DNA from 2 places in the Pseudomonas sp. TZ252 genome. Region 2 is predicted to be linked to the other one. Evidence: riboswitches for the same ligand, from Rfam matches in the RefSeq annotation. Region 2 holds a riboswitch; the other holds the start of a gene.

Region 1 (10,623 bases), 3.1 Mb from region 2:
CTCTACAGCCTCGCCGGGCTGGGCAAGGTGCCCGGCGACCTGGCCTGCCGGGTCCGGGTCGGCGGCTACGGCGGCGCCGAAGGGCTGGCGGCGTTCATCGACGAGCAGGGCTTCGACCTGCTGGTGGACGCCACCCACCCCTACGCCGCACGGATCAGCCAGAACGCCGTGCGCGCCGCGCGACTGGCCGGAGTGCCCTGCTGGGCGCTGCGCCGGCCCGGCTGGCAGGCCGGGCCCGGCGACGACTGGCGCGAGGTAGCCGACTGGCGCGAGCTGATCGCCGCCCTCGCACCCTTCCGCCGTCCGCTGTTCACCCTCGGCCGCGAACCGCTGGAGCATCTCGGCCAGGTCCCGCCGCACCAGCACTGGACCGTGCGCTGCCTGCAAGGCCAGCCGGCCGCGCCGCGCGCCGAGGTGATCGGCGCGCGCGGGCCGTTCAGCCTGGATGGCGAACGGGCGTTGTTCGAGCGCCTCGCCTGCGACGTGCTGGTGAGCAAGAACAGCGGTAGCCAGGCCACCGAGCCGAAGCTCCAGGTGGCGCGGGAAATGGGCCTGCCGGTGCTGGTCCTGGCGCGTCCGGCGCTGCCGCCGGCGGACCGCGAGTTCGCCGACGGCGAGGCGCTGCTGACGGCGATCCGCGATTGGGAAAGCGCCTGAAGCGAACGCCCACCCACTCGCTGCGACCTGTCCCGCCTCCGTCTCCGGCGCCGCTCACGCCGCGCTGAGATGCTCGTAGAGAATGGTCGCGCCGACCAGGATCAGCACCACCCCGCCGACCATCTCCGCGCGCTTGCCGGTCACCGCGCCGAGCGCCCGGCCGAGCATGGTGCCGAGGGTGACCATGGTCATGGTGGCCAGGCCGATGGCACCGGCGGCGAGGAAGATGTTGACGTCGACGAAGGCCAGGCCGACGCCCACCGCCAGCGCGTCGATGCTGGTGGCCAGCGCCGTCACCGCGAGAATCCAGAACGAATGCTGGCCGGGCTTTTCCTGTTCCGTCGCATGATCCGCGCGCAGGCCGTTGTGGATCATGTGCAGGCCGAGCAGCACCAGCAGGACGAAGGCGATCCAGTGATCCCAGTCGGCGACGAACTGGCTGGCGGCCTGGCCAAGCAGCCAGCCGACCAGAGGGGTGATGGCCTCGATCACGCCGAAGATTATCCCGGTGCGCAGCGCCTCCGACAGGCGCGGCCGATCCAGGCTGGAGCCCTTGCCGATGGCCGCGGCGAAGGCATCGGTGGACATGGCGAAGGCGAGGAAGATCAGGGAAACGGGATTCACGCGGATACTCCAGCCGGGCATGAGTCAACGACATGACCCCGCGGCCCGGCTTCGGCGCAGGAATGTCGTTGGTCTCACCAATCCGGTTGGATGCGCTGGCCATGGCAGGTTGCCAAGAATGTTGACCAGCGCGCCGTCAACGGGTGACGGCAGGCTACTCCCCAAGGAAGGCCGGCAGCATAGCAGGCCGGCGTGAAGAAAATGTGATGACCCGGGAAGCTGCGCCAGGGCGTGGGGTCCGGCGAAGAAAGACTGCACAAGCGAATTGTTATAGTATAACATTTTATTCAATCCAGATCGTTCAAGGCTTGACTGGAAACGGTGCGGATGTTCCCATCCGGCCCGTTCCAGGTGCCTCCTGCCGCCGCGCAGGAGGTGAAACGGGAAGCCGGTGCGTCACTTCGGTGATCAGTCCGGCGCTGCCCCCGCAACGGTAAGCGAGCGAAATCCTCTTCAGGCCACTGTGCTCCGGCATGGGAAGGCGAGGATTTCACGACCCTCGCAAGCCCGGAGACCGGCCTGCAACGCCCTGTTGGCACACCCGCGGTGGGCGGGAGCGAGCCGGTTGTTCGAGGCGCTGTCGCGCCTGCGATTTCCTGCGCGTTCCGTCCTGCCCGGTCATGAGATGGAACGCCCATGCCCCGCTTCAGCCGTTTGCGCACCGAGCCTTTCGCCCTCGGCCTCTCCACCAGCCTGCTGCTGGTACCGCCCGCCCTCGCCGAAACCGAGGAAGCCGCCCTCGCCCTGCCCAGCCAGTTGGTCAGCGTTCGCCAGGATCCCGCCGAACTCGACCACATCGACCTCGCCACTCCGGTCAGTGCCGGTTCGCGCCTGGGCCTCAGCGCCCTGGACACCCCGGCGAGCACCAGCAGCATCAGCGGCGAGGAAGTTCGCCGACGCAACAACCCCAGCGTCCAGGCCGCCGTTACCCGCAGTCCCGGCATCAGCTTCATCGGCACCCCCGGAGATGGCGGTACCGGCCTCTCGGCGCGCGGCTTCAGCGGCCATGCGTCGGTGATGCAACTGTTCGACGGCACGCGCCTGTACACCGGCATGGGCACGGTGAACTTCCCCAGCGATCCGTGGATGGTCGAGCGCATCGACGTGATCCGCGGCCCGGCCTCGGTGCTGTACGGCGAAGGCGCCACCGGCGCGGTGATCAACGTGGTGCCGAAGAAGCCTTTCGCCGGCGAGATCCGCAACCACCTGCGCCTCGGCTACGGCTCCTACGACAACCGCCAGTTGGCCCTGGACAGCGGCGGCTCGCTGACCGACAGCCTCAGCTACCGGCTCAACCTGAACCAGCAGCAGAGCCACGGCTGGATCGACCGTGGCGACTCGCGCAACCTGGGCATCAGCGCGGCGCTGCGCTGGCAGGCCAGCGACGATCTGGCCTTCACCCTCGCCCACGACTATGGCGACCAGGAGCCGATGAACGACTTCGGCACCCCGCTGGTCGGCGGCAAGTACCACAAGCGCCTGCGCGAGAAGAACTACAACGTGCGCAACGACGTGCAGCGCTACAACGACCAGTGGACCCGCCTGACCAGCGACTGGAGCCTTTCCGACAACGTCACCGCGAGCAACCAGCTGTACTACATCAAGGCCCGCCGCCACTGGCGCAACGCCGAAACCTACGAATGGGACGTCCCGCGCGAAGAGCTGTTGCGCAGGGACTACCTGCGCATCAGCCACGAGCAGGAGCAGATCGGCGACCGCCAGACCTTCGCCTTCCAGCACGCCCTGTTCGGCCTCGACAGCCGCACCCTGGTCGGCGCCGAGTACAACCGCATCCGCTTCCGCCTGAGCAACAACTCGCCCTATACCGATGTCGGCGGCGACTACATCGACCCCTGGCATCCCGCGCCCGGCTACTTCGAAAGCCGCTCGCCCTACCGGCCGCACTCGCGCAGCCAGACCCGCACCTTCGCCCTGTTCGCCGAGAACCGCCTGCAGCTCAACGAGCGCCTGTCGCTGGTGACCGGGGTGCGCCGCGACCAGAACCATATCGACCGCGACGACCTGCGCGCCGGCACCCGCAGCGACCGCAGCCTGCAGGGCGGCAACTGGCGCGCCGGGCTGGTCTTCGCGCTGACCCCGGAACTGTCGCTGTACGGCCAGTACTCCACCAGCGAGGACGGCGTGAGCAACCTGATCACCCTCAACGCGACCCAGCAGCAGATGGACCTGACCCACTCGAAGCAGACCGAGGTCGGCCTCAAGCAGCTGTTCCCGGACGGTCGCGGCGAATGGACCCTGGCCGCCTACCATATCGTCAAGAAGAAGCTGCTCAGCGCCAACCCGCTGCCGCCGCACGACGCGCAGCAGGTCGGCCAGCAGAGTTCGGACGGCCTGGAGGCCAGCCTGGAACTGAACCTGGCCCAGGACTGGCGGCTGTCGGCGAACGCCGCGCTGGTGCGTGCCGAATACGACGACTTCGACGAAACGATCGACGGGCAGACCTACTCGCGCAATGGCAACCGCCCCAGGAACGTGCCACGGCGCACCGCCAACCTCTGGCTGGACAAGTCCTTCGCCGAGACCCTGCGCGTCGGCGCCGGGCTGCGCTACGTCGACCGGCGCTACGCCGACGCCGCCAACCAGGCCAGCCTGCCCGGCTACACGGTGGTCGACGCCAACCTGGGCTGGCGGGTACGGCCGGACCTGACCCTCGGCCTTGAGCTGTACAACCTGTTCGACCGCCAGTACGCCCTGGCTGACAACAACAACGGCCAGCAATGGATCATGGGCCAGCCACGCTCGTTCAACGTCACCGCCGACTTCAGTTTCTGAAGCCGGCGCCGCGGCAATCGTCTCTGCTGAACCACCGGACCTGCGAGTAGCCATGTCGTCCCTTCACCTCGATGCCCTGCACTGGTCGCCCGACGCCTCCACCGAGTTGCTGCGCGGCGTGCATCTGGAAGTCCCGGCCGGCAGTTTCGTCGGCCTGATCGGCCCCAACGGCAGCGGCAAGACCAGCCTGCTGCGCTGCGCCTTCCGCTATGCGCGACCGCAGCGCGGCCGGGTGGTGCTCGACGGCGACGACCTCTGGCGCCAGCCGCCGCGCTGGGCCGCCCGGCGTATCGCGGTGGTGTTGCAGGAGTTCCCCGAGGACTTCGGCCTCGCCGTCGAGGACGTGGTCGCCATGGGCCGCACGCCGCACAAGGGCCTGTTCGACGGCCACGGCGCGGACGACCGCCAGCGGGTCCGCCAGGCGCTGCTCCAGGTCGGTCTCGAAGGGCGTGCCGCGAGCCCCTTCGCCAGCCTCTCCGGTGGCGAGAAGCAGCGCGCCCTGCTGGCTCGCGCGCTGGTTCAGGAGCCGCGCCTGCTGATCCTCGACGAACCGACCAACCACCTCGACCCGCGCTACCAGCTGGAGCTTCTGCGCCTGCTGCGCAGCCTCGGCCTGAGCACCCTGGCGAGCTTCCACGACCTCAACCTGGCGGCGGCCTTCTGCGACCGCCTCTACGTGCTCGACGGCGGCCGCATCGTCGCCCAGGGCACGCCGACCGAAGTGCTCGACGCCGACCTGCTGTGGCGGGTGTTCGGCGTCCGCGCCCTGGTCGACCGCCACCCCCTCGCCGACCACCCGCGCCTGACCTGGATTACCCAAGCATGAAGCACCCGATCCTGCACCACCTGCTGCTCTGCGCCCTGCTCGCCTGCGCCGATGCCGCGCTGGCCGAGCGCTACCCGCTCAGCGTGCGCAGCTGCGAGCGCGAAGTGACGTTCGAGCGCGCGCCGTCGCGCGCGGTCAGCCACGACATCAACCTCACCGAGATGATGGTCGCCCTCGGTCTGCAGACGCGCATGGTCGGCTATACCGGCATCAGCGGCTGGTGGAAGAATGCCGATCCCGGATTGATCGCCGCGCTCAAGCCGCTGCCCGAGCTGGTGGCGCGCTACCCCACGGCGGAAACCCTGCTCGATGTCGACGCCGACTTCTTCTTCGCCGGTTGGGGCTACGGCATGCGCGTCGGCGGCGACCTCACTCCGGCCAGCCTGGAGCCGCTGGGGGTGAAGGTCTACGAGCTGAGCGAATCCTGCGCGCAGATCGGCGAGCCGCGCCGCGCCAGCCTCGACGAGCTGTACCGCGACCTGCGCAACCTGGGGCGGATCTTCGACGTCGAACCGCGCGCCGAGCGCCTGGTCGCCAGCCTCCAGGCACGCATCGAGCGCGCCCGCGCCGGCATCCCGGCGAACGCCGAGGCGCCGCGGGTGTTCCTCTACGACAGCGGCGAGGACCGCCCCTTCACCTCTGGCCGCCTGGGCATGCCGCAGGCGCTGATCGAGGCCGCCGGCGGCCGCAGCGTGACCGACGACGTGGCGGCCAGTTGGACCCAGGTCAACTGGGAAAGCGTGGTCGCCCGCGATCCGCAGGTCATCGTCATCGTCGACTACGGCGAGACCAGCGCCGCGCAGAAGCAGCGCTTCCTCGAAGAGAACCCGGCGCTGCGCAGCCTGACCGCGATCCGCGAGCGACGCTTCATCGTCCTGCCCTATAACCAGGCCACGCCGGGCATCGGCAACGCCGCGGCGATAGAAACCCTGGTCGCCGGCCTCCACCCTCGGGCGCCACGTCCATGACCCTGTTCCGCAGCCCTCGCGCCTATTGCCTGTTGCTGGGCAGCCTGGTCATGTTGCTCGGCCTGTCCTGCGTGGTCGCCCTCGGCTTCGGTCCGGCGCGACTGGACAGCGGCCTGGTCGGCCGCATCGTCCTCCAGCGCCTGTTCGGCGTAGCGGCGGAGCCCGGTGCCTGGAGCGCCGGCCAGGAGCACATCGTCTGGCTGATCCGCGCCCCACGGGTACTGCTCGGTGCCTGCGTCGGCGCCGGCCTGGCGCTGGTGGGAGCGGCCCTGCAGGCGGTCACGCGCAATCCGCTGGCCGATCCGCACCTGCTCGGCGCCACCTCCGGCGCGACCCTCGGCGCGGTGTTGGTGGTGCTCTACATCGGCGAGGTGATCGGCCTGCTGACCCTGCCGCTGGCGGCCTTCCTCGGCGCCCTCGGCAGCATGCTGCTGGTGCTCGGCGTGGCCAGTCGCGGCGGCCGCCTGGGCAGCGACCGGCTGTTGCTGGCGGGGGTCGCGGTGTCGTTCGTGCTCCTGGCGCTGGCCAACCTGCTGCTGTTCCTCGGCGACCACCGCGCCGCCTCCTCTGTGCTGTTCTGGATGCTCGGCGGCCTCGGCCTGGCGCGCTGGTCGTTGATCTGGCTGCCGGCGCTGTGCGTGGCCGGCGGCCTGCTGGTACTGCTCGGGCTGGGCCGTGCGCTGAACGCGCTGATGGCCGGCGAACAGACCGCCGTGACCCTCGGCCTGGACGCCCGTCGCGTACGCCTGTGGGTCTTCGTCTGCTGCTCGCTGCTGACCGGCGTGCTGGTCTCGGTGAGCGGCGCCATCGGCTTCGTCGGTCTCATGCTGCCGCACGCCGCGCGCCTGCTGGTGGGTGCCGAGCACCGCCGACTGCTGCCGGTGTGCGCCCTGCTCGGCGCGCTGTTCCTGGTCTGGATGGATGTCGCCGCGCGCACCCTGATCGCCCCCCAGGACCTGCCCATCGGCATCGCCACCGCGGCCATCGGCGGGCTGTTCTTCATTCTCCTGCTGCGTCGCCGCAGCTGATCAGAACAGATCCAGCGGGATCTTCAGGTAACGCACCCCGTTGCCTTCCACCGGCGGCAGGTTGCCGCCGCGCATGTTGACCTGGATCGCCGGCAGCATCAGGGTCGGCATGCCGAGGGTGGCATCGCGCTGCTGGCGCATGGCGACGAACGCCTCCTCGTCGACGCCTTCGCGGACGTGCACGTTGTGCCGGCGCTGCTCGCCGACGCTGGTTTCGCAGCGGTGCTCGTCGCGGCCGGGAGCCGTGTAGTCGTGGCACATGAACAGGCGGGTCGCGTCGGGTAGCGCGAACAGGCGCTGGATCGAGCGATACAGCTGGCGCGCGTCGCCGCCGGGGAAATCGCAGCGGGCGGTGCCGTAGTCGGGCATGAACAGGGTATCGCCGACGAAGGCGCTGTCGCCGACCAGGTAGGTCATGCACGCCGGGGTATGCCCCGGGGTATGCAGCGCGCGGCATTCCAGGGCGCCGATGCGGAACGACTCGCCGTCCTCGAACAGGTGCTCGAACTGGCGGCCGTCCACCGGGAACGCCTCGCCGAGGTTGAACAGGCCGGAGAATTTCGCCTGGACCTGGGTGATTCGCGCGCCGATGGCCAGGCACCCGCCCAGTTCGCGCTGCAGGAAGATGGCCGCCGACAGGTGGTCGGCGTGCACGTGGGTCTCCAGCAGCCATTCCACCTGCAGGTCGTGCTGGCGAACATGGGCGATCAGGCGTTCGGCGCTGGCATGGCTGGTGCGCCCGGCGGCCGGGTCGTAGTCGAGCACCGGGTCGACGATGGCGCAGGCGCGGCTGGACGGGTCGCGCACCACGTAGCTGTAGGTGGAGGTGGCCGGGTCGAAGAAGGCAGTGATGTCGGGTTTCAACATGGAGGTTCCTTGCGCGGCGTGCTGACGGCGACCGCGCCATGGCTACGGATCGTCCCACCATAGCCAACCCGGGCCCGGCGTACCAACCCACAGGTTTGTCAGGAAGCTACCGGACCGCCTCAGAGCAGCAGGGCGGCCCAGGCCGATGCCAGCAACAACAGCGCCATGCCTTGGTTGAAGCGTTTCATCAGCGACGGCGAGCGCAGCAGCCGCGCGCTGCCGACGCCGAGCAAGGCCCAACTGGCCAGGCACGGCAGCGAAACCAGGAAGAACAGCAATGCCAGCAGGCCGATCCGCCCGGCCTGTCCGGCGCCTTCCCCGGCGAACAGTGCCAGCGCGGCGAGGGCCATCATCCAGGCCTTGGGATTGACCAGTTGCAACGCCGCGCCGCCGAGCACGCCGAGGCGCCGCGGCGGCTCCGCGCCGTCGATGCCGCCCGCGCTGCGGAACAGGCTCCAGGCCAGGTAGCTGAGCCAGCCGACGCCGAGCCAGGCGAGCCCCTGCTGGAGCAGCGGATGGCGTCGCAGCAACTCGCCCAGGCCGAGCCCGAGCAGCAGGATCAGCGCCGCCACCGCCGCGCAGGCGCCGAGCACGATCGGCCAGGCGGCGGCCAGGCCGTGGCGCTGGCTGTTGCTCAGGACCAGGATGTTGGTCGGTCCGGGGGTGATCGAGGCGACGACGGCGAACAGCAGGAAGGGCACGAGGGATTGCATGGACGGGCTCCTGTGGCGGGGGAGCCTTCATCCTGGCGACGCGCCGGGCCTCAGTCTGGAAGCTGGGTGCACTGCCGGCGGTAGGCCGCCGGGGTCATCCCGTAGGCGCGCCGGAACCAGCGGCCGAGATGGCTCTGGTCGGCGAAACCGAGAGCGCTGGCGAGGTCCGCCGGTTGCCCGCCGACAGCGAGCATCTGCCGCGCCTTGGCCAGGCGCAACTGGACCAGGTAGGCGTAGGGTGGCAAGCCGTAGGCGGCCTTGAATGCACGGTTCAGGCGGAAGCGGTCGGTGCCGCAGGCGCTGGCCAGCTCGTCCAGGCCGATGTCCTGGTAGAAGTGCGCATGCAGGTAGTCGCGGGCTTTCTGCGCCACCAGCGGCAGGCGCGGATCGAATGGCTTCGCCTCGCGCCAGCCGAGGTGCACGCGCAGCCGCTCCAGCACCAGCTCCAGGGCGGTCTGCCGCAGCAGTCGCAGCTCGCGGCCATGCAGGACGCGGAAGGCCTGGGCGATGGCCAGGGTCAGGCGCGGGTCTTCGGTGAGGTTGGCGTGGAAGCCGGGGTCGCGGTCGCTGGGCGCATCGTCGAAGGTCGCCCGCAGTTCGCGCCGCAGCCAGTCCGGCTGCAGGTACAGCATCGAGTAGGTGAAGCCGCCGGCGATCGGCGCGCGACCGTCGTGGATCTCCCCCGGTTCGACCAGGAATACCTGGCCGGCGGTGCTGTCGTGTCGGCGTCGGCGGCAGTTGAATTGCTGCACGCCGATCTCGGTGTAGCCGATCAGGTAGCTGTCGTGCCAGTGCGGATCGTAGGCGTGGCCCTCGAAATGGGCGCGCAGGGTCTCGATCCCGGTCTCGGCGTCGCGGGCCAGGTCGATCCAGTCTCGGCTCCCCATCGTGCGTCAGGTCTTCCCATTCGTTGGTTTCGTCGCCGCGACTATAACGCGCCCGTCCCGGGGTTCTAGAAGATTCGTGCAGGCGGCTGCGCTCCTCCGGAGGCGGGAATTGATCGGCGTTTCTGGACAATCTATCCAGGCCGCCGCGATTACTCCGCAAGGCCGCCCTCCCTAGACTGGGTTCTCCACTCACCGCAGGAGAAACACCCCATGGTCGACCACTCCATCAAAGGCAAGACCGTCCTCATCACCGGCGGCGCCAAGAACCTGGGCGGGCTGATCGCCCGTGATCTCGCCGCCCACGGCGCGAAGGCGATCGCCATCCACTACAACAGCGCCGCGAGCAAGGCCGATGCCGACGCCACCGTCGCCGCGCTGCAGGCAGCCGGAGCCAAGGCGGTAGCGCTGCAGGGCGATCTCACCAGCGCCGCGGCCATGGAAAAGCTGTTCGCCGACGCCATCGCCGCGGTGGGCAAGCCGGACATCGCCATCAACACCGTCGGCAAGGTGCTGAAGAAACCCATCACCGAGATCAGCGAGACCGAATACGACGAGATGAGCGCGGTCAATTCCAAGTCTGCGTTCTTCTTCCTGCGCGAAGCCGGCAAGCACGTCAACGATAACGGCAAGATCTGCACCCTGGTGACCTCCCTGCTTGGCGCCTATACCCCGTACTACGCCGCCTATGCCGGCACCAAGGCGCCGGTGGAGCACTTCACCCGTGCCGCTTCCAAGGAGTTCGGCGCGCGCGGCATCTCGGTCACCGCGGTCGGCCCGGGCCCCATGGACACACCCTTCTTCTACCCCGCCGAAGGTGCCGATGCGGTGGACTACCTGAAGAACGCCGCGGCCTTGTCGCCGTTCTCCAAAACCGGCCTGACCGACATCGACGACGTGGTGCCGTTCATCCGCCACCTGGTCAGCGAAGGCTGGTGGATCACCGGCCAGACCATCCTCATCAACGGCGGCTTCTCCACCAAGTGAGCCACGCAGCGGCCGCCACGGCGGTCGCTGCCTGCCTGCGGAAACCCTTCATGCACGTGACCCTGGTAATCGCCGGCGGCATCGTCCTGCTCGGCCTGTTCCTGCTCTTCGGCAAACTCTGGGATGCCGGGCCGGCGCTCGCTGCCGGCCTGTTCCTGCCGACCTGGCTGGCCGTCGCGCTGGTCAACCTGTGGGTCGGCGTCCAGCACGCCGGCTACGGCTTGCGCGAAGAACTGCCGATCCTGCTGCTGGTCTTCCTGGTCCCGGCGGCACTGG
Region 2 (10,623 bases):
GCTGTTCGTCGCCTCCGGGGCCACAGTGGCCACCGCCGGGCCCGGCGGTGCGCTGCTTTCCTACGCACTGATCGGGCTGATGGTGTACTTCCTCATGACCAGTCTCGGCGAGATGGCCGCCTACATGCCCGTTTCCGGCTCGTTCTGCACCTATGGCAGCCGGTTCGTCGAAGATGGCTTCGGTTTCGCCCTCGGCTGGAACTACTGGTACAACTGGGCGGTGACCATCGCCGCGGAACTGGTGGCGGCGCAACTGGTGATGAGTTTCTGGTTCCCCGAGGTGCCGGGCATCTACTGGAGCGCGATCTTCCTGGGCATCATGTTCGGCCTCAACGTGATTTCCGCGCGCGGCTTCGGCGAGAGCGAATTCTGGTTCGCCCTGATCAAGGTAGTCACGGTGGTGATCTTCATCGGCGTCGGCCTGGCGACCATCTTCGGCATCATGCATGGCGTGGAGTCGCCCGGCTTCAGCAACTTCACCATGGGCGACGCGCCCTTCGTCGGCGGCTTCCAGGCGATGGTCGGGGTGGCGATGATCGCCGGCTTCTCGTTCCAGGGCACCGAACTGATCGGCATCGCCGCCGGTGAATCGGAAAATCCGCGGAAGAACATCCCGATCGCCATTCGCCAGGTGTTCTGGCGCATCCTGATGTTCTACATCCTGGCGATCTTCGTGATCGGCATGCTGATTCCCTACACCGACCCGAACCTGCTGAAGAACGATGCCAGCGACATCAGCGTGTCGCCCTTCACCCTGCTCTTCGAGCGCGCCGGCTTCGCCGCGGCGGCCGGGGTGATGAACGCAGTGATCCTCTCGGCGATCCTCTCCGCCGGCAACTCCGGCATGTACGCCTCGACCCGGATGCTCTACAACCTCGCCCTAGAGGGCAAGGCACCGCGCCTGTTCTCCCGCGTCTCGCGCAGCGGCGTGCCACGCAACGCGCTGTACGCCACTACCCTGGTCGGCGCCCTGTGCTTCCTCACTTCGGCCTTCGGCGACAGCACCGTCTACACATGGCTGCTGAACACCTCGGGCATGTGCGGCTTCATCGCCTGGCTGGGCATCGCCATCTCCCACTATCGCTTCCGCAAGGGTTACCTGGCCCAGGGCGGCCGCCTGGAAGACCTGCCCTACCGGGCCAAGCTGTTCCCCTTCGGGCCGCTGTTCGCCTTCGCCCTGTGCATGGTCATCACCCTCGGGCAGAACTACCAGGCGCTGGTGGGCGAACGCATCGACTGGATCGGCCTCCTCGCCACCTATATCAGCCTGCCGCTGTTCCTGGCGATCTGGCTGGGATACCGCTGGAAGAAGCGCGCACGCTTCGTTCGCTACCACGAAATGGACGTCAGCCCGACCAATACCTGACTCACCCTGCCGCCCAGCGATTCCTCGCGGATCGCTGCGGATGCCGGCACGTTTCCTTGCGATCAGGCTCCCTCGCCGCCCTCCCGGACGAAAGTTTCCGTCCCGGGCTTGCCCAAGCCGCCCGGCTTGGGCAGAATGCGCCCCGTCCTAGGGGAGTAGTCTCCCGCGAGCGCCGCACCGGCCTCGCCCGGCACGCGTCAACACACTTGGTCCGCAGACCATGGCGCGCGCGACCCAAGCCTGCCCAGACAGGCCAAGGGTTTGACAAGACCTATGACACGCACGATCTGACCCGGGGCGGGCAGATGGCGCGTGTCATGGTGATTGGTCGACCCGCCCCTTAGGAAGCCTGATGGAATCGCTGTTCGTCCCTACCCTCATCGTTGCCCTCGCGGAAATCGGCGACAAGACCCAGTTGCTGGCACTCCTGCTCGCGGCGCGTTTCCGCAAGCCGTGGCCGATCATCGCCGGCATCGTCGCCGCCACCCTGGCCAACCATTTCGCTGCCAGCGCGGTGGGCGCCTGGGTCGCCAGCTTCTTCTCGGAAGCCACCCTCAGTTGGATCCTCGCCGCCTCCTTCATCGCCGTCGCCCTGTGGACGCTGGTACCGGACAAGCTCGACGACGAAGAGTCCGGACTGAAGAAATACGGCCCCTTCCTCACCACCCTGATCGCGTTCTTCCTCGCCGAGATGGGCGACAAGACCCAGGTCGCCACGGTCATGCTGGCCGCCCAGTATCCGCATTTCTGGCTGGTGGTGATCGGCACCACCCTGGGCATGCTGATCGCCAACGTACCGGTGGTACTGATCGGCAACCTGGCCGCCGACAAGCTGCCGCTGACCCTGATCCGCCGCCTGGCCGCGGCCGCCTTCGCCGCACTTGGCCTGTACGCCGCCTGGCACGCCGCGCAATTGACCGGCTGGCTCTGAAGGACTGCGCCGCCGGGCCCGGGATGGCTGGGCGGCCAATGCAAAATGCATGGGAACGGCTACAGTTCAGGCAGGCACCGGATGCCTGCCCCACCACTCGCCCTCGAGAGCCGGAGATGCCCTCACACGACCTGAAACGACTCGCCCGCCATCACATCGAGCTGTCCTGGAACAAGGGCCGCATGGCGTTGGTGGAGCAGTTGCACAGCAAGGATTTCCTCTACAAAAGCTCGTTCATCGGCCGTCCCCTGGATACCGCCGGCTATATCCGCCTGCTGCAGGACATCCGCACGGCGATGCCGGACCTGGAGGTCGTGGTCGAAGACTGCATCGGCGAGGAACGCAAGGTGTTCACCTGGAGCACGCTGATCGGCACCATCGTCCGGCCGACCCTGGGCTATCCGGCCAGCGACAAGGTGCTGAGCATTTCCGCGATGGGCTTCTGGGTGTTCAACCCGCAGGGCCAGTTGCAGGAGCTGTGCACCATGTTCGACATGGAGAGCTTTCGCGCCCAGCTGGGACTGCAGACCCGACCCTTCGCGGAAAAAGCGCTGCCCTAGCCAACCGTCCTAGGCATTGAAATAGCCGTTGTCGCGGAACCAGTCGATGGCGCGCAGCAGGGTGTCGTCGAGGGCGGTGGTGGAGAAGAAGCCGAGTTCCTCGCGGGCCTTGCGTCCATCGAGGAACTGCCCGCCAGCCATCACCTCGATGGCGGTTTCGTCGAGCAGCGGCAACTGGCCGCTGACCCGGTAGCGCAAGCGGCCCAGGGTGGCCAGCGCGCGAGCCATGGCCATCGACATCGGCTGCGGCGCAGGCTGGCCGAGCAGCTCGGCGATGCGCCGGGTCAGGTCGGCCATTTCCAGGTTGTGCCCGGTCAGCAGGTAGCGCTCGCCGATACGCCCGCGCTCAAGGGCCATCAGCAGTCCGCGCCCGGCTTCGGCGGCATCGATGACGTTACGCTGGCCGGCGACGTAGTGGGTCATCTCGCCATTGCCGATGGCGGTGATCACGCGCCCGGTAGTCGGGCCGATGTCCAGTTCGCCGAGTACCATGCCGGGAATCCCGATCACCACCGGCAGGCCGTTGCGCGCCTGCTCCCGGGCCTGCTCGTCGAGCGCCCATTTGCACAGCACGTAGGAACTCTTGCCGCTCGGCAGGCTGTCGTAGAACAACCCCTCGTGGCCCGGTAGTCCCTGGGGATGGCGGGGCATGGCATATGCCGAACCGACATAGAGGATGCGCGGCACCCTGGCCTGCAGGCAGGCGGCATAGAACGGGTTGGTCTGGCCCAGCGCGCTGGCCACTTCCTCCTGCCAGCGGCGCGGCCGCGAAGGATAGTAGCCGGCGCTGAAGATCACCCCGTCGAGGCCGCGCAGGGCGCGTTCCAGGCCGGCGTGGTCGAGCATCTCGGCGACCCGGCACTCGGGCTCCAGATAGGCGAGACGCTGGATCTGCGAAGAAGGACGGTGGATCAGCACCAGATCGTGACCGGCGGCCCTGATGGCGCGCGCGGCGTGATGTCCCAGCAGGCCGGTGGCTCCGAGTACGGCGTATTTCACATGAGCTCCAGGGCGTGAGAGTGGCTGTTCGTCCACGGGTCCCGCAAGCGGGTCGGCCAGCAGTCTAGGCCGAACACCGGCGAGATACCAAACAGCAGGTTACGGAAATACACAACAGGCGTTTCCGATGGTAAGCCTGTCGGCGCGCCGGCCGCCCCCCGCGACCGCGCGCCCTGGCCTCACTTGCCGCGCCTGGCCTGCTGGTACAGCGGCATCACCTTGGGAATCGCGGCCTGGAGATTGGCCATCCGCGAACTGTCGGAGGGGTGGGTGCTGGTGAACTCGGGCTGGCTGGCGCCGCCGCTGGCCCTGCCCATCTTCTGCCAGAGGGTGATCGCCGCTTCCGGGTTGTAGCCGGCGCGGGCGGCCAGCTCGAGACCGATCAGGTCGGCTTCGTTCTCGTTGGCACGACTGTTGGGCAGGGTCATCAGGTAGTCGACGCCGGTATTGGCCAGTTGCAGGCTTTCCTGGCCGAGGCCGGCCAGGGCGCCGATCTGGCTGGCCACCTGCACGCCGTAGGCCTTGGACATGGCCTCGCGCCCATGCTCGCGCAGGGCGTGGGCGATCTCGTGGCCCATCACCGCGGCTATCTCGTCGTCGGTGAGCTTCAGCTTGTCGATCAGCCCGGTGTAGAAAATGATCTTGCCGCCGGGACCGCAGTTGGCGTTGAGCTCGTCGCTCTTCACCACATTGACTTCCCAGTTCCAGCCGGTGGCGTCCGGGCGGAAGGCGGCGGTCTGCGGGATCAGCCGCTGGGCGATCGCCTTGACTCGCCGCGCGTCGGCGCTGCTGGTATCGAGCACGCCGGCGCTTTTCGCCTCGCCGAGAGTCTTCTGGTACGACTGTGCGTACATCTGGTCGACTTCCTGGCTGGACAACATGCTGAACATGTATTGCTTGCGGTCGACGCCGACGGCGCCGCCACTGGTGGTGTTCACTGCCTGGCAACCGGCGAGCAGCAGCGCGCCGGCGAGGGTGGCGAATCGGAAGGGATGAGCCATGGTCCTTTGTTCTCCTCTGAAGGCCGAGCGCATGGTAGGCCGCGCCTCGAACGCCGGCAACAGCCGTTGGCGAGGAAATCTCCGACGGCCGATTAAGGATTTGCCGTCCTCCTGCCGATAAGCTCCTCAGAGACAATTCCAACAAGGGTCAGAAGTCCCATCATGAAGCTCAAGTCGATCCAGTTTTCTGTCGCCGCCCTCGCCGGCGCCAGCGTTCTAAGCGTCGTCGTGGTGCTGGTGCTGTACGCCCTGTTCGCCGGCGCGCGAACGCAGGAGCTGGTGCAGCAACGCACCCAGGGCCTGTTGGAGAAGGTCATCAACGAGCGCCTGGTGGCCCTGGCCCGCGCCCAGGTCAGCCAGATCCAGCGCGAGCTGGAGTATCCGCTGACGGTGGTCCACGGCCTGGCCAACAGCACCCGCCTGCTCGGCGAGCCGGGCGCCGACGGCATGCCGCAGCTGAACGCCAGCCGCGACGAAATCTCCGCGCTGCTGCGCAGCACCGTGCAGAACAACCCCAAGCTGCTCGACACCTTCATGGCCTGGGAACCCAATGCCTTCGATACCGATGCCGCCTTCGCCGGGCAACCCGGCAAGGGCTACGGCCCGGACGGCCGCTACCTGCCCTGGTGGTATCGCGGCGCCGACGGCAAGCCGATCGTGGAGGCCATGGCCGACAGCATCGATAGCGAAAAGCTGCTGCCCACCGGGGTGCGCGAGAACGAGTTCTATGCCTGTCCGAAAGAGAACAAGCGTCCCTGCATCATCGACCCGGCCCCTTACGAAATGGGCGGCAAGACCGTGATGATGTCGTCCTTCAACGTGCCGATCATGGTCGGTGACCAGTTCCGCGGCGCAGTCGGTGCCGACCTCTCGCTGGCCTTCATCCAGGACCTGCTCAAGCGCGCCGACCAGCAGCTCTACGATGGCGCCGGGGAAATGGCGCTGATCGCCAGCAACGGCCGCCTGGTGGCCTACACCCGCGACGACAGCAAGCTCGGCGAGCCCGCCGGCAGCGTCCTCGACGGCAACGAAGTGGACAACCTGAAGAACCTCACGGTCGACCAGCCGCTCTACGACATCGACGCCGAGCACGGCCACATCGAGCTGTTCCTGCCTTTCACCATCGCCGACAGCGGCGTGCGCTGGACCCTCATGCTGCAGATTCCCCAGGCGGCGGTATTCGGCGAACTGCAGCAACTCCAGGGCGAGCTGAGCGACCAGCGCCAGCAGGATATCCTCGGCATGAGCCTGGCCGGCCTGGTGGTAGCGGCCCTCGGCCTGCTGGTGGTCTGGCTGGTCGGCTACGGCATCGCCCGGCCGCTGCGCCAATTGGTCGGCATGCTCGACGACATCGCCCAGGGCGAAGGCGACCTCACCCGCCGCCTGAGCAGCGAGCGCGCCGACGAGCTGGGCTCCATCGCCAAGGGCTTCAATACCTTCCTTGGCAAACTGCAGAACATGATCGGCCAGGTGGTGCAATCGGTGCAGAAGGTCAGCGACTCCTCGGAGCACACCGCCGACATCGCCATCCGCACCAACCAGGGCGTGCAGCAGCAACTGGCGGAGATCGAACTGGTGGCCACCGCGGTCCACGAGATGACCGCCACCGCCCAGGACGTGGCGCGCAACGCCACCCACGCCGCCGAGGCAGCCAACCACGCGGACCAGGCCGCGCACCAGGGCAAGCAGATCGTCGAAAGCAGCTCGGCGGCGATCCAGGCCCTGGCCAGCGAGATTGGCCGCGCGGTCGGAGTGGTGCAGAACCTGGCCAAGGACAGCGAAAACATCAACGCGATCCTGGTGGCGATCCGCGGTATCGCCGAGCAGACCAACCTGCTCGCCCTCAACGCCGCCATCGAGGCCGCCCGCGCCGGCGAGCAGGGTCGCGGTTTCGCGGTGGTGGCCGACGAGGTACGCAACCTGGCGCAGAAGACCCAGCAGGCCACCGAAGAAATCCAGAGCATGATCCAGCAGTTGCAGCAGGGCACCCGCGACGTGGTGAAGGTCATGCAGGACAGCCAGGAGCGCACCGACGACAGCGTGCGCCATGCGCGCCAGGCGGCCGAGGCGCTGGAATCGATCACCCAGGCGGTATCGGTGATCAACGACATGAACACCCAGATCGCCAGCGCCGCCGAGGAGCAGAGCGCGGTGGCCGAGGACATCAACCGCAACGTCGCCAACATCGGCCAGGTCGCCAACCAGGTGGCCGGCGGCGCCGACGAGGCCTCGCAGGCCAGCGCCGAGCTGACCCGCCTGGCCGAGCAGCAGCGGCGCCTGGTGAATCAGTTCAGGGTCTAGCGTCAGGCCGGGGTCAGGCACTCCGGCCCGTCGGTTTCAGGCTTGTTGACGAAGCCGGCCAGGGCCACGCTGCGCAGGTTCGGCTGGGGCTTGGCGAGCAGGCTTATCAGCGCCGGCAGCGGCGTGTCCGGAGCCAGCCAGGTATCCTGCTCGGCCTCGTCGAGCAGCAGCGGCCGGCGGAACTCGGCGGCCGCCTGGGATACCTGGGCCACGCTGAGCCAGGTTTGTCCATGCACCGGATAGGCCTCCCAGATGCCGGCGAAGAACAACAGGCGCTCGCCGGTGGAGACCCAGTACGGACGCTTGCGCACCCCGCGCCATTCATAGAAGCCGTTGGCCGGCAGCAGGCAGCGGCGCTGCTGGAACGCCTCGCGGAACATCGGTTGCTCGGCGAGGGTTTCCGCCCGTGCGTGGCTGGGCGTACGCGACAGGTCGGTGAGCCAGGCCGGGGTCAGCCCCCAGCGCGCCAGGTCGGCGCGGCGCGCACCGGCGTCCTCGCGAACCATCAGCACCTGGTTCGCCGGAGAAATGTTCCACTGCGCCCGCCAATCCGCCGGAAAGCCCGGCAGGGCCGCCAGCGACGGATTCCAGCGGAACAGGGCGTAACGACCACTCATGCTTGGCACTGCCTGGTGAGGGAAAGCCGCACAGTGTAACCCGAAGCGCCACACTGGCCTTGCCGAACGCAAGCTGAATGAAACCCAATCTTAACTTGACGCGCCTATCCTCCAGGCTTAAGGTGCCGCCCGCATTCTGTAACCCACACAGGAGTCCTGCATTGGACAACAGCCCTAGTCGATTGCGACAGGTCCATCCGGCGAGCTAGTCCAGCAGAACCCTCTGCCACTGCCTCGCCGAACATGGCGGACAGTGGCGATCCGCATCCCGTCCGGGATGACGCATCCCCATTTTCCCTTCGTGTCCCTTCCCTCGCGCCAACCGCGCAGCGGGAAGCCGCGGTCCTGCGCAATCCATCGTCCCTTATCCGCGCGGACCGTCGGCCCGCGCCAGCTCCGGCCGTCGGCCGGCAACGAGGTGAAACATGGATTGGAAAGTATTTCTCCTGCGCGTCGCGGTCGCGCTGGTCCTGGGCGCCCTGATCGGCGCCGAACGCCAGCTGCGCCAACGCCTCACCGGCCTGCGCACCAACGCGCTGGTCAGCACTGGCGCCTGCCTGTTCGTGCTGATGACCCAGGGCGTGCCCGGCCTGGCCGGCGACGCTTCACGGATCGCCGCCTATGTAGTCTCCGGGATCGGCTTCCTCGGCGGCGGCGTGATCATGCGCGACGGCCTCAACGTGCGCGGCCTGAACACCGCAGCCACCCTCTGGTGCACCGCCGCCATCGGCGTCCTGTGCAGCATGGGCCTGCTGCTGGAGGCCACGCTCGGCAGCCTGGTGGTGCTCTGCGCCAACATCCTGTTGCGCGACATCGCCCAACGCCTGAACCGCCAGGACGTGTTGCCGGCCAGCGAGGCCGAGCAACGCTACGAAGTGCAGATCGTCTGCCGCGCCGAGGACGAGATCCAGGTTCGCAGCCTGATGCTGCACAGCCTCGGCAGCAGCGACCTGCGCCTGCAATCGCTGCACAGCGAGGATCTGGACAACCCGGCCAAGCTGGAAGTCCGCGCCGAACTGCTCGGCACCCCCGAAGCTCCGGCGCAGCTGGAACGCCTGGTCAGCCGGGTCAGCCTGGAGAAGGGCGTCAGCTCGGTGCGCTGGCAGGTCTTCGAACTGGCGGCCGACTGAGCGGCGGCCGCCTCAACACAACAGGCTGCCGGGGCCGCAGGGCTCCGGCGGCTCCTCGGCCAACGGGGCGGCGGCGTTGTAGGCGAGGATCAGTTCTCGCGCCCGCTCCGTCTGCTCGTCCACCACCAACAACGCCAGCAGTCCGCCAGGCGGCAGTTCGCCGATGGCGCCGACCAGGTGGCGGCCGCTGACATGGGCGGCGATCCCTTCGCTGGCGAGCATTCCCACCAGCATCTCGGCCTCCAGCAGGTCGGCCGGCTCATATACGCGCTGCATCAGTCATCCTCCCGGCGGACGTTCAGTGACCAGTCCTGCCCATCGGTGCGCAGGTCGAACAGGATCGGCCGGCAGCACACCGGGCAGTCCTCGTAGTACTGCTGGTCGCCGGCGCTCAGGTCGAGCAGCGCCTCGGCCGGTTCCCCGCAGTAAGGGCAGCTATAGGCCTGGCTTTCGAGCATCGCTGCACCCCCCTATGAGTTCCGTTTATAATCGCGCGGTTCAATTTTCGGCCACCCCCTTGGGCGGCCTTCGCAGCATCCATATGGAACCAGAAAGCATGATGGGCGAGTTCGAAGCCATCCGACCCTACAGTGACGCCGAAGTCCCCGCGGTATTGCAACGCCTCCTGAGCGACGACGCCTTCCTCGGCGCCCTGGTCCGCTACCGCTTCCCGCGCCTGGCCGGTCCCCTCGGTTGGCTGCTCAAACCTCTTATAGCCCATCGCCTGGCCCGCGAGGTCACCGGCATCCGCAGCGTCGCCACGCTGCAGGACAAGTTCGAGCCCTACGTCGACCACACCATCGAGAAGGCCACCGATGGCGTCACCTACTCCGGGGTCAATCGCCTCAAGCCAGGCTGCGCCTACCTGTTCATCGCCAACCACCGCGATATCGTGATGGACCCGGCCTTCGTCAACTACGCCGTGTACCACGCCGGCCTGCCGACCCCGCGCATCGCCATCGGCGACAACCTGCTGCAGAAATCCTTCGTCAGCGACCTGATGCGCCTGAACAAGAGCTTCATCGTGCACCGTTCGCTGAGCGGCCGGCGCGAGAAGCTCGCCGCCTACCAGACGCTCTCCGCCTACATCAACCACTCGATCCGCGAGGACCGCCAGTCGGTGTGGATCGCCCAGGCCGAAGGGCGGGCCAAGGACGGCGACGACCGTACCGACTCGGCGATACTCAAGATGTTCCACATGAGCCGTAAGGACGAACCCTTCGCCGAAATGGTGCGCGCCCTGCATTTCATCCCGGTGTCGATCAGCTACGAATACGACCCCTGCGACCTGGCCAAGGCCCGCGAGTTGCACACCCGCGCCAGCACCGGCGAGTACCGCAAGGCGCCGGGCGAGGACGATGCCAGCATCGCCCTGGGCATCACCGGCTACAAGGGCCGCGTGCACATCAACTTCGGCGCCGAGCTGGAGGGCGAGTTCAGCGACGCCAAGCAGCTGGCCGCCGAACTGGACCGGCAGATCCTCGGCAACTACCGTCTGTTCCCGGTGCACTACCTGGCCTACGAGATGAGCGAGAACCGCGACCCGGGCCTCGCCGTCCCCACGGCCGAGAGCCTGTTCGGCAGCGAGGAGCTGGAGAAGGCGCGCAAGGAATGGAACCGCCGCCTGGAGCAATGCCCGGCCGAGCAGCGCCCCTGGCTGGTGCTGCAATACGCCAACCCGGTGCTCAACCAATACCGGATCAAGCAGCAATCCTGAA

Evidence for each region. A riboswitch is a leader RNA that binds a small molecule or an ion and turns the genes downstream of it on or off. The one in region 2 is predicted to bind manganese.
Region 1: linked by a shared signal. The riboswitch ahead of mntP (manganese efflux pump MntP) and the one ahead of ACYAF3_RS06365 (TMEM165/GDT1 family protein) in region 2 are both predicted to bind manganese.

Annotation. Positions count from the first base shown of each region.
Region 1 covers NZ_CM148566.1:4,677,783-4,688,405, reverse strand. Annotated here, with positions in the region: gene ACYAF3_RS21745 (cobalt-precorrin-6A reductase) at 1-657, shown strand, start outside; gene mntP (manganese efflux pump MntP) at 712-1,281, opposite strand; yybP-ykoY riboswitch at 1,288-1,456, opposite strand; cobalamin riboswitch at 1,614-1,818, shown strand; gene ACYAF3_RS21735 (TonB-dependent receptor) at 1,918-4,074, shown strand; gene ACYAF3_RS21730 (ABC transporter ATP-binding protein) at 4,127-4,900, shown strand; gene ACYAF3_RS21725 (ABC transporter substrate-binding protein) at 4,897-5,868, shown strand; gene ACYAF3_RS21720 (FecCD family ABC transporter permease) at 5,865-6,896, shown strand; gene ACYAF3_RS21715 (MBL fold metallo-hydrolase) at 6,897-7,763, opposite strand; gene ACYAF3_RS21710 (LysE family translocator) at 7,883-8,476, opposite strand; gene ACYAF3_RS21705 (AraC family transcriptional regulator) at 8,527-9,363, opposite strand; gene ACYAF3_RS21700 (SDR family oxidoreductase) at 9,574-10,347, shown strand; gene ACYAF3_RS21695 (hypothetical protein) at 10,398-10,623, shown strand, end outside.
Region 2 covers NZ_CM148566.1:1,380,716-1,391,338, forward strand. Annotated here, with positions in the region: gene ACYAF3_RS06360 (amino acid permease) at 1-1,366, shown strand, start outside; yybP-ykoY riboswitch at 1,505-1,629, shown strand; gene ACYAF3_RS06365 (TMEM165/GDT1 family protein) at 1,719-2,297, shown strand; gene ACYAF3_RS06370 (nuclear transport factor 2 family protein) at 2,414-2,857, shown strand; gene ACYAF3_RS06375 (NAD-dependent epimerase/dehydratase family protein) at 2,867-3,892, opposite strand; gene ACYAF3_RS06380 (M48 family metallopeptidase) at 4,036-4,857, opposite strand; gene ACYAF3_RS06385 (methyl-accepting chemotaxis protein) at 5,020-7,158, shown strand; gene ACYAF3_RS06390 (SOS response-associated peptidase) at 7,161-7,775, opposite strand; gene ACYAF3_RS06395 (MgtC/SapB family protein) at 8,201-8,905, shown strand; gene ACYAF3_RS06400 (putative signal transducing protein) at 8,918-9,181, opposite strand; gene ACYAF3_RS06405 (CPXCG motif-containing cysteine-rich protein) at 9,181-9,363, opposite strand; gene ACYAF3_RS06410 (1-acyl-sn-glycerol-3-phosphate acyltransferase) at 9,462-10,622, shown strand.